Regions from separate parts of the Micromonospora sp. NPDC049359 genome, predicted to be linked through region 2. Evidence: riboswitches for the same ligand, from Rfam matches in the RefSeq annotation. Region 2 holds a riboswitch; the other holds the start of a gene.

Region 1 (4,406 bases), on a different contig from region 2:
GACGCGACCGCCCACCTCGACGAGAACCCGTTCCTGCCCAGCGGCCTCAAGGGTCACGAGGTGGTCATCACGCTGCTGCTGGTGGCGCTGCTCGGCGCGGTGTTCCTCAAGGGGTTCGGCGAGGCCATCGGGATCGCCGTCGTCCTGGTCGCGGTCTACCTGACGCTGAATGCGGTGGTGATCGCCGACGCGCTGTGGCGGGTGGTGAGCCACCCGAGCGCGGTCGGGGACTGGACGAACGCCCTGACCACCGGACACGGGGATCCCCTGCTGGTGGTCGGGCTGTCCCTGCTCGTGTTCCCGAAGCTGGCGCTGGGTCTGTCCGGTTTCGAGACCGGGGTGGCGGTGATGCCGCACATCCGAGGGGACCGCCAAGACTCGGAGGACCGGCCGTTGGGCCGCATCCGGGGCGCGCGGCGGCTGCTCACCACGGCCGCCGCGACGATGAGCGTCTTCCTGATCACCAGCAGCGTGACCACCACCGTGCTGATCCCGCCCGAGGCCTTCCGGCCGGGCGGGGCCGCCAACGGCCGGGCACTGGCCTACCTGGCCCACCAGCATCTCGGCGGGGTGTTCGGCACCGTCTACGACCTCTCCACCATCGCGATCCTCTGGTTCGCGGGGGCGTCCGCGATGGCCGGGCTGCTGAACCTCGTACCCCGGTATCTGCCCCGCTACGGCATGGCGCCGACGTGGGCTCGCGCGGTCCGGCCGCTGGTCCTGGTGTTCACCGGCGTGGCGTTCCTCATCACGATCATTTTCTCCGCCAGCGTCGACGCGCAGGGCGGCGCGTACGCCACCGGGGTTCTGGTGTTGATCACCTCGGCGGCGACGGCCGTGACGCTCGCGGCGCGGCGGCGGCGTCAGCGCGGTCGCGCGGTCGCGTTCGGGGTCATCACGGTGGCGTTCGTCTACACCACCGTGGCGAACGTGGCAGAGCGGCCCGACGGCGTGAAGATCGCCGCCTGCTTCATCGGCGCGATGATCCTGGTGTCGGCGCTGTCGCGGGTGTCGCGGGCGTTCGAGCTGCGGGTCGACCGCGTCCAGCTCGACGAGCTGGCGAGCGCGATGATCGACGAGCGCTCCGGACGTCGCATCCGCCTGGTCGCGCACGAGCCGGAGCGCCGCGACCTCGCGGAGTACCGCGACAAGCTGGCCCAGACCATGGCGGACAACGACTTCCCCGACGACAGCGACGTGATCTTCGTCGAGGTCCGGGTCACCGATCCGTCGGACTTCGAGACGGGGTTGCTGGTACGCGGCAGCGTGGCGCACGACCGTTTCCCGGTGCTCAGCCTGGCCAGCTCCTCGGTGCCCAACGCGCTGGCCGCGCTGCTGTTGGAGATCCGCGACCGCAGCACGCGCCGCCCCCACATCTACTTCGAGTGGACCGAGGGCGGCCCGGCCCGCAACGTGCTGCGTTACCTGGCGTTCGGGCAGGGCGAGATCGTCTCGGTCACCCGGGAGATCCTGCGCCGCCAGGAGCCGGACCGGACGCGCCGGCCCCACGTGCACGCCGGCTGACCGGCTCGCCGAGCGCGGGTCGCGGCCGGTGAGGGTGGTCATATCGGCTGGACGACCGACCGGTGGCTGCTGCTAGCCTCGGCGCAGGTCATGAGTGCCAGCGCGAAGCCCCGGCTCGCTGGCCGGCAACCCTCCTCCGCGGTGGGGTGCCCCGGGTGAAGACCAGGCACCGGCGGGACGTCGGTGCAAGCGTGGCCTGGCACCCAGGTCAGCACCAAGACCCGGGAGACCGCATGCACATCCTCAGCCCCACGCCACCGGCCGTCCGGCGTACGCCGGCCCTGACCCGGCGCCGCCACGTGGACCTGATGCGAATGCGCAGCGCGGCGTGTACCGCCGCCTAAAGCGCTGACCCCTCCCCACCCCGCCCCACCCTTCTTCGCGTCGATCATGAAGTTGTTGCCCGCCTGACCGGCGTGTCGCGGCAATAACTTCATGATCGACGGGATCGACGCATCCCTTTGGAGTTAGTTATGCGTATTTCTTCTCGTTTTGTTGCTGTTGGGGTTTCTTTGTTGACCGTTGGTTTGCTGGGTGCTTGCTCGGGTGGAGGTGACTCTTCGGAAAGTGGCGGCGGGAACCCGTACGGTCTGGCGCAGCCGGGTGTGCTGCGGGCCGGCACGCTGACCGACGCCCCGCCCAACGTGTACCTCAAGGACGGCAAGTTCACCGGCTTCGACAACGACCTGCTGACCGCCGTGGCCGGCAAGCTCGGCCTGAAGGTGGAGTTCGTCGGCACCGACTTCTCCGCGCTGCTCTCCCAGGTCAACAACCACAAGTTCGACGTCGGAAGCTCCTCGATCACCATCACGGAGGCGCGCAAGAAGACCGTCGACTTCGGCAACGGGTACGACTTCGGCTACTTCGGGCTGGACGTGCCGGCCGGCTCGCCGATCAAGGGATTCGACCAGCTCACCGGCGAGCGTGTCGTGGTGGTGCAGGGCACCGTCCAGGACGACTACGCCACCGGCAAGCAGCTCGACCCGGTCCGCGTGCCGGACTACAACGGCGCGATCAACCAGCTCAAGGCGGGCACGGCCGACGCCTGGATCGCACCGGCCGAGATCGGCGAGAAGTCCGCCGCCGACAGCAACGGCAAGATCACCGTGGCGGCCAAGCAGCTCAGCCCGGCGCCGACCGCGTACGCCGTCGCCAAGGGCAGCGACAAGCTGCGCGAGGCGCTGAACAAGGCCCTCGACGAGGTCATCGCCGACGGCACCTGGAGCCGGTTGCAGGCGCAGTACTACCCGGGCCGGCCGATCCCGGCGGACTTCAAGCCGGGCAGCGGCAAGGCGACAGCCCCGTCCGCGTCCGGGTCGGCGCAACCGTCGGCGTCCGCGTCGGCCGCCTCCTGAGCGGCCGGCGGTGACGAGCGAGCAGGGCGGCAGGAGAGGCGAACGATGGATCCGTTGAGCACCCTCTGGGAAACGTTCTTCGACGTCGACGCGATGCGCGAGGCGTTGCCCGAGATGCTGACCGTCGGGCTGCCCAACACGCTGATCCTGGCGGTCTCCGCCGCCCTGCTCGGCACGGTGCTGGGTCTGCTGCTGGCCGTGGCCGGCATCTCCCGCAGTCGGTGGCTACGCTGGCCGGCGCGCGTCTACACGGACGTGTTCCGAGGGCTGCCGGCCGCGGCGACGATCCTGCTGATCGGCGTCGGGTTGGCGCCGCTGGGCATGCGGGTCTGGGGACCGGAACCGTACCCGCTGGGCATCCTCGCGCTGTCGCTGATCGCCGCCGCGTACATCGGGGAGATCTTCCGCTCCGGCATCCAGTCGGTGGAGGCCGCCCAACTGGAGGGCGCCCGGGCGCTCGGCTTCTCCTGGGCCGACGCGATGCGGCTGGTGATCATCCCGCAGGGCATCCGGCGGGTGCTGCCCGCCTGGGTCAACCAGCTCATCGCGCTGATCAAGGACTCCAGTCTGGTGTACTTCCTCGGCCTGGTGGCCAGCCAGCGCGAGCTGTTCCGGATCGGGCAGGACTACGCGGCCACCACCGGGAACGAATCCGCGCTGCTGCTGGCGGGCCTGTTCTACCTGGCGTTGACCGTCCCGCTGACCCACCTCGTCAACTGGATCGACCGGCGGCTGCGCCACGGCCGCCCGGCCACCGCGCCGGACGACGAGGACGACGACACGGCGCTGCCCGCCACGACGCAGGGAGACCGGCGATGACCACGACCTCGGTGAGCGTGCAGGCGCGCGACGTCCACCTGGCCTTCGGGCCGAACCGCGTGCTGCGCGGCGTCGACCTGACCGTGCCCCGCGGCGCGACGGCCTGCGTGATCGGACCGTCCGGTTCGGGCAAGTCCACCCTGCTGCGTACGCTCAACCGCCTCATCGAACCCGACCGCGGCGACGTGCTGCTGGACGGACGCAGCGTGCTGCGGGACGACCCGGACGCGCTACGCCAGCGGGTCGGCATGGTGTTCCAGCAGTTCAACCTCTTTCCGCACCTGAGCGTGCTGCGCAACGTCACGCTGGCGCTGCGCCGACTGCGCAAGCTCGGCCAGGACGAGGCGGTCCAGGTCGCCCGCGCGCAGTTGGAGCTGGTGGGGCTCGCCGGCAAGGCCGACGCCCGGCCCGCGCAGCTCTCCGGCGGTCAGCAGCAGCGGGTGGCGATCGCCCGGGCGCTGGCGCTGCGACCCGAGGTGATGCTCTTCGACGAGGCCACCTCGGCGCTCGACCCGGAGCTGGTCAAGGGGGTCCTCGGGGTGATGGCCGACCTGTCCGCCGCCGGAATGACCATGGTGGTGGTCACCCACGAGATGGGCTTCGCCCGGCAGGTCGCCGACACCGTGGCCTTCATGGACCGGGGCGTGGTGCTGGAGGCCGGCCCGCCGGAGCGGATCTTCGAGGGGGCCGAGCATCCCCGGCTGCGAA
Region 2 (4,406 bases):
CCCGCTCCGGGTGATCAACCGGGCCGCCCGGCCGGCGCTGGACCTGCTCGCGGCGCAGCTCGACGCCACCGCCGACGGCCTGCGCTCCGGGGACCGCGCCACCATCCAGCGGGCGCTGGAACGGCTGCGCAACAACAAGGACGAGCTGGCCACCCTGAGCGAGGCGATCGAGGGCGCCAAGGAGACCGCCACCCTGTCGCCGGCCCGCTGGCACCGCCGGGACGAACTCGTCCACTACGCGGAGGCGGCCGACCCGATCGACCGGGCGATGCGCAACTCCGGCACCCTGATCCGCCGGTCCGTCACCCTGATCGAGGACGACGAGCCGGTGCCCGACCCCATGCCGGACGCGATCGGCCACCTCGCCGAGTCGGTCCGGCTGCTCAAACACGAGTTCGCGGCGGGGGAGGAGCCGCAGAAGGCGCGGGAGCGGTCGCTGCGGGCCGTCAGCGAGGCCGGCCGCGCGTACGGGGAGGGGGTGGGCTTCTCCGGCAGCGTCGTGATCGCCCAGATCCGCACCACGGCCAGTGACCTGCTGGTGGCCTCCGGCATCGAGCAGGAGGAGGCGAACCGCTGCATCCGCACCTCCTTCGGGGACCAGGAGCGGCCGGTGGGTGAGCCCGCCGAGCCGGGCGACGCGCCGAAGCCACCCACCGCCCCGCCAGTCGGCTGAGAACGCGCCTCAGGCCAGCTCGGCGAGCGCCGCAAGGAGCCGGTCCACCTGGGCGGCGGTGCTGCCCAGACCGATGCTGGCACGCAGCGCGGTCGGCGGCAGATCCCGCCGGCCGGTACGCGAGGCAGCCTCGTCGAGCAGCCGCCGGGCCAGCGGGTGGGCGCAGAACAACCCGTCCCGTACGCCGATGTGGTGCTCGGCGGCGAGCCGGGCGGCCACCGTGGCCGAGTCCTGGCCGGCGACCACGAACGACACGATGCCGACCCGGGGCGCGTCCGGGCCGAAGGTCCGCAACTCCACGACGTGCGGCAGGGCCGCGAGGCCGGCGCGGAGCCGGGCCAGCAACGCCTGCTCGCGGGCGGCGAGCGCGACCCGGTCGGCGTCGGTCAACGCCGCGCACACCGCCGCCAGCGCCACCGCGCCGAGCAGGTTGGGGGTGCCGCCCTCGTGCCGGGCCGGACCGGTCGTCCAGGTCACGTCGTGGGTGGCCGGCCCGACGTGGCTGGTGGCCCCTCCACCGGCGAGGTACGGCGGGGCCGCGTCCAGCCAGTCCGCCCGGCCGACGAGCACACCCGCGCCGAACGGGGCGTACAGCTTGTGGCCGGAGACGGCCAGGTAGTCCACGTCGAGCGTGCGCCTGTCGACCGGGACGTGCGGGGCGAGCTGCGCCGCGTCGAGGACGATCCGGGCGCCGTGCCGGTGGGCCACCCGGGCCAGTTCGGCGACCGGCCACAGCTCACCGGTCACGTTGCTCGCCCCGGTCACCGCGACCAGCACCGGCAGCGCGGGGTTGCTGTCGCGGCGCAGTTCGGTCAGCGCGGCGGCGAGATCGCGTACCGCCCCGGCCGGGTTGGCGGGTACCGGCAGGCGTACCGAGCCGCGCGGCCAGGGCAGCAGGTTCGCGTGGTGCTCACCGGCGAAGGTGACCACCGTCGTGCCGGCCGGCAACGACCGGGCCAGCAGGTTGAGCGCGTCCGTGGTGTTGCGGGTGAAGACCACGTGGTCATCGGCGCCCGCGCCGAGGAAGTCGCCGACGGTCTGCCGGGCCCGCTCGTAGGCCAGCGTGCAGCGCCGCGACAGCGCTCCCGCGCCCCGGTGCACGCTGGCGTACCAGGGCAGCAGTTCGGTGACCGCGTCGGCCGCGGCCCGCGCGCACGGCGCGGTGGCCGCGTAGTCGAAGTTGATCTCGCCGGGCACGCCGAGCACGTCGAGCGCCGCCGACGGCGGGGACGCGAGAGCGGGCAGGCTGGGCAGCGAGGGTACGAGGGTGACGGACACGCCGGAACCTCCGGGGTCAGGGACCCCGGGTATGGCATCGGGACGGGGTCCGCGCTTGCCCAGCACGCCGATCGGGCTGGGCCCGGTCATCACCCGGGGCACCCCACCGCGAACTCGACGAGGGTTGCCGGCCAGCAAGCCGGGGCTTGACGCTGGCGCTCGTGACCTGCCGGCAGCATAGCGGCTGTGGATGCGACCGGACCAGCCGGCGGGGGATGGCTACGCTGACCGCATGGCCGACACCCCGCCCGGTGCACCCCTGCCGTCGCCGCCGCACCCGCCCGCGGTTCCGCCCGCCGGCACGTCACCCGGGATGCCGCCGCGCCGCTTCGGCTGGCTGCGGTTCCTGGTGCTGGCCGGGGTGGTGCTGCTCATCGCCGCGTGCGCGGTCTTCATGGTCGTCCGCCTCGGTCAGTCGCTCGGCCTCGACGCGCTGCTCATCGGGGTGGGCGCCGCGATCCTGCCGGTGCCGGTGCTGGTCGCCTGCTTCCTCTGGCTCGACCGGTACGAACCGGAACCCCTGAAATACCTGGTCTTCTGCTTCGCCTGGGGGGCGTTCGTCTCCACCGCCGCCTCGCTGAACGTGAACGAGTTCGCCGCCGGACGATTCGCCGACTGGGGGCTGCCGGACGCGCTGACCGGCGTACTGGTGGCGCCGTTCATCGAGGAGTTGACCAAGGCGCTCGGCCCGATCCTGCTGCTGGTGTTCCGCCGCCGGGAGTGGTCCGGGATCACCGACGGCCTGGTCTACTGCGGGCTCTCCGCGGTCGGCTTCGCCATGGTGGAGAACATCCTCTACCTGGGCGGGTACGGCTACGCGGCCGGTGCCGACCGGTACGGCCCGGCGACCGGCACCCAACAGGTGATCGCCATCTTCATCGTGCGGATCCTCCTGTTCGGGTTCGCCCATCCCCTCTTCACCTCGATGACCGGCGTGGGGCTCGGCGTGGCCTCCCGGAGCGCCGACCGGCGGGTCCGGGTGCTGGCCCCGATCGCCGGCCTGCTGCTCGCGATGATGCTGCACGGCACGTGGAACCTGCTGCCGACGCTTACCCAGGCCACCGGCGAGGCCGTGATCATGCTGTACGGCTTCCTGGGCCTGATGGTGCCGGTGTTCTTCGGCGTGGTCGGGCTGGCCGTGTGGCTGCGCGCCTGGGAAGGGCGGCTCACCGAACGGACGCTGCCGGACTACGTACGCGCCGGCTGGTTGAGCCCACCGGAGGTGGCCGCCCTGAGCAGCCTGGGTCGTCGGCACGCCGCCCGGAGCTGGGCACGCCGCGTCGGCGGCGACGCCGGTGCGCGTGCCATGCGCGGGTACCAGCTCGCCGCGACCCGGCTGGCCCTGCTGCGGGACGGGACGCTGCGCGGTCTGGACCGTAAGCCGTCCGACCGGGAACGGACCGCCGTCGAGGAGCGGCAGCTCCTGGAGGCGATCACCGCGTACCGGTCGTACTTCGTGGGCCGCGACCCGCAGGCCCCGGTCGGTGTCTGGGACGGTAGCCAGTACCACCTGCGCTTTCCGGACGGCACGCAGCGATCGGTGTCCGCGCCCGACGAGCCGGTGGTGCCCATTCCGGTGGTGCTCGCCCCGCCGCCCCCGGTCGGCAACTATCCGCCGCCCGGTTGGCACGGCCTGCGCCCCGCCGCGCCGTGGCCGCCCGGTAACGCCTGAGCGCGGGCGGGCGGTCTCGCGGCGCGGCCGGCGGGGTCAGGTCATCAGGGTGGTGAGGAAGTCGCCGAGTCCCTGGGCCATGGCGATCAACGCCGCCCCGATCCCCTTGAACAACTGCGCCGCGCCGTCCGGCCGGAACGCCATGAAGTAGATCAGGAACGCGACGCTGCCCCAGGTCAGCAGTTTCTTCACGAATACCGGCATCGTCCCTCCCCAGGGCAACGGTCGCCGGCTGGCTTCCCGTCGTACGGTCCGACAAACGAAGCGGTCGGGCCCGGGGCGGGGCGGCTACAGGTAGAGGCCGGTGGGGTCGTTCTCGATCCGCTCGGCGGCCACGGCGTGCACGTCGCGCTCGCGTAGCAGCACGTACCCGCGGCCGTGCAGCTCGACCTCGGAGCGGTCGTCGGGGTCGAAGAGCACCCGGTCGCCGGAGACGATGGCGCGGACGTTCGGCCCCACACCCACGGCGGTGGCCCACGCGAGGCGCTTGCCGACCGCTGCGGTCGCCGGGATGACGATTCCTGCGGTGGAGCGACGCTCGCCCTCGCTGCCCTCCATCCGCACCAGCACGCGGTCGTGCAGCAGGCGGATCGGCAGGCCGGAGTCGAGATCCTGGTCGGCGGTCACGGGGCAGACGCTACCGTGTCGCAGCTGACCGTCCGCCGGTGGTTACGCCCATGGTCGTGCGGGCATTGTGTGGCGGAACTGCCCTACGGTGTCGGGAACGGACGTATGCTGTCCGACCTGTCGCCGTGGGCGGACGACTCTTCTGCCAGGAGGTGC

The links. Region 2 has a riboswitch for S-adenosylmethionine ahead of ACIBTX_RS12215 (aminotransferase class V-fold PLP-dependent enzyme). Riboswitches for the same ligand answer to the same signal wherever they lie in the genome.
Region 1: it holds a riboswitch for S-adenosylmethionine, as region 2 does, so the genes downstream of both, ACIBTX_RS08100 (ABC transporter substrate-binding protein) here and ACIBTX_RS12215 (aminotransferase class V-fold PLP-dependent enzyme) in region 2, are expected to answer to the same signal.

The regions. Positions count from the first base shown of each region.
Region 1 covers NZ_JBITMW010000002.1:420,096-424,501, forward strand. Annotated here, with positions in the region: gene ACIBTX_RS08095 (amino acid transporter) at 1-1,524, shown strand, start outside; SAM riboswitch class IV at 1,611-1,722, shown strand; gene ACIBTX_RS08100 (ABC transporter substrate-binding protein) at 2,130-2,879, shown strand; gene ACIBTX_RS08105 (amino acid ABC transporter permease) at 2,925-3,698, shown strand; gene ACIBTX_RS08110 (amino acid ABC transporter ATP-binding protein) at 3,695-4,406, shown strand, end outside.
Region 2 covers NZ_JBITMW010000004.1:222,028-226,433, reverse strand. Annotated here, with positions in the region: gene ACIBTX_RS12220 (FUSC family protein) at 1-673, shown strand, start outside; gene ACIBTX_RS12215 (aminotransferase class V-fold PLP-dependent enzyme) at 683-1,918, opposite strand; SAM riboswitch class IV at 1,998-2,118, opposite strand; gene ACIBTX_RS12210 (PrsW family intramembrane metalloprotease) at 2,142-3,623, shown strand; gene ACIBTX_RS12205 (hypothetical protein) at 3,660-3,827, opposite strand; gene ACIBTX_RS12200 (co-chaperone GroES) at 3,912-4,250, opposite strand.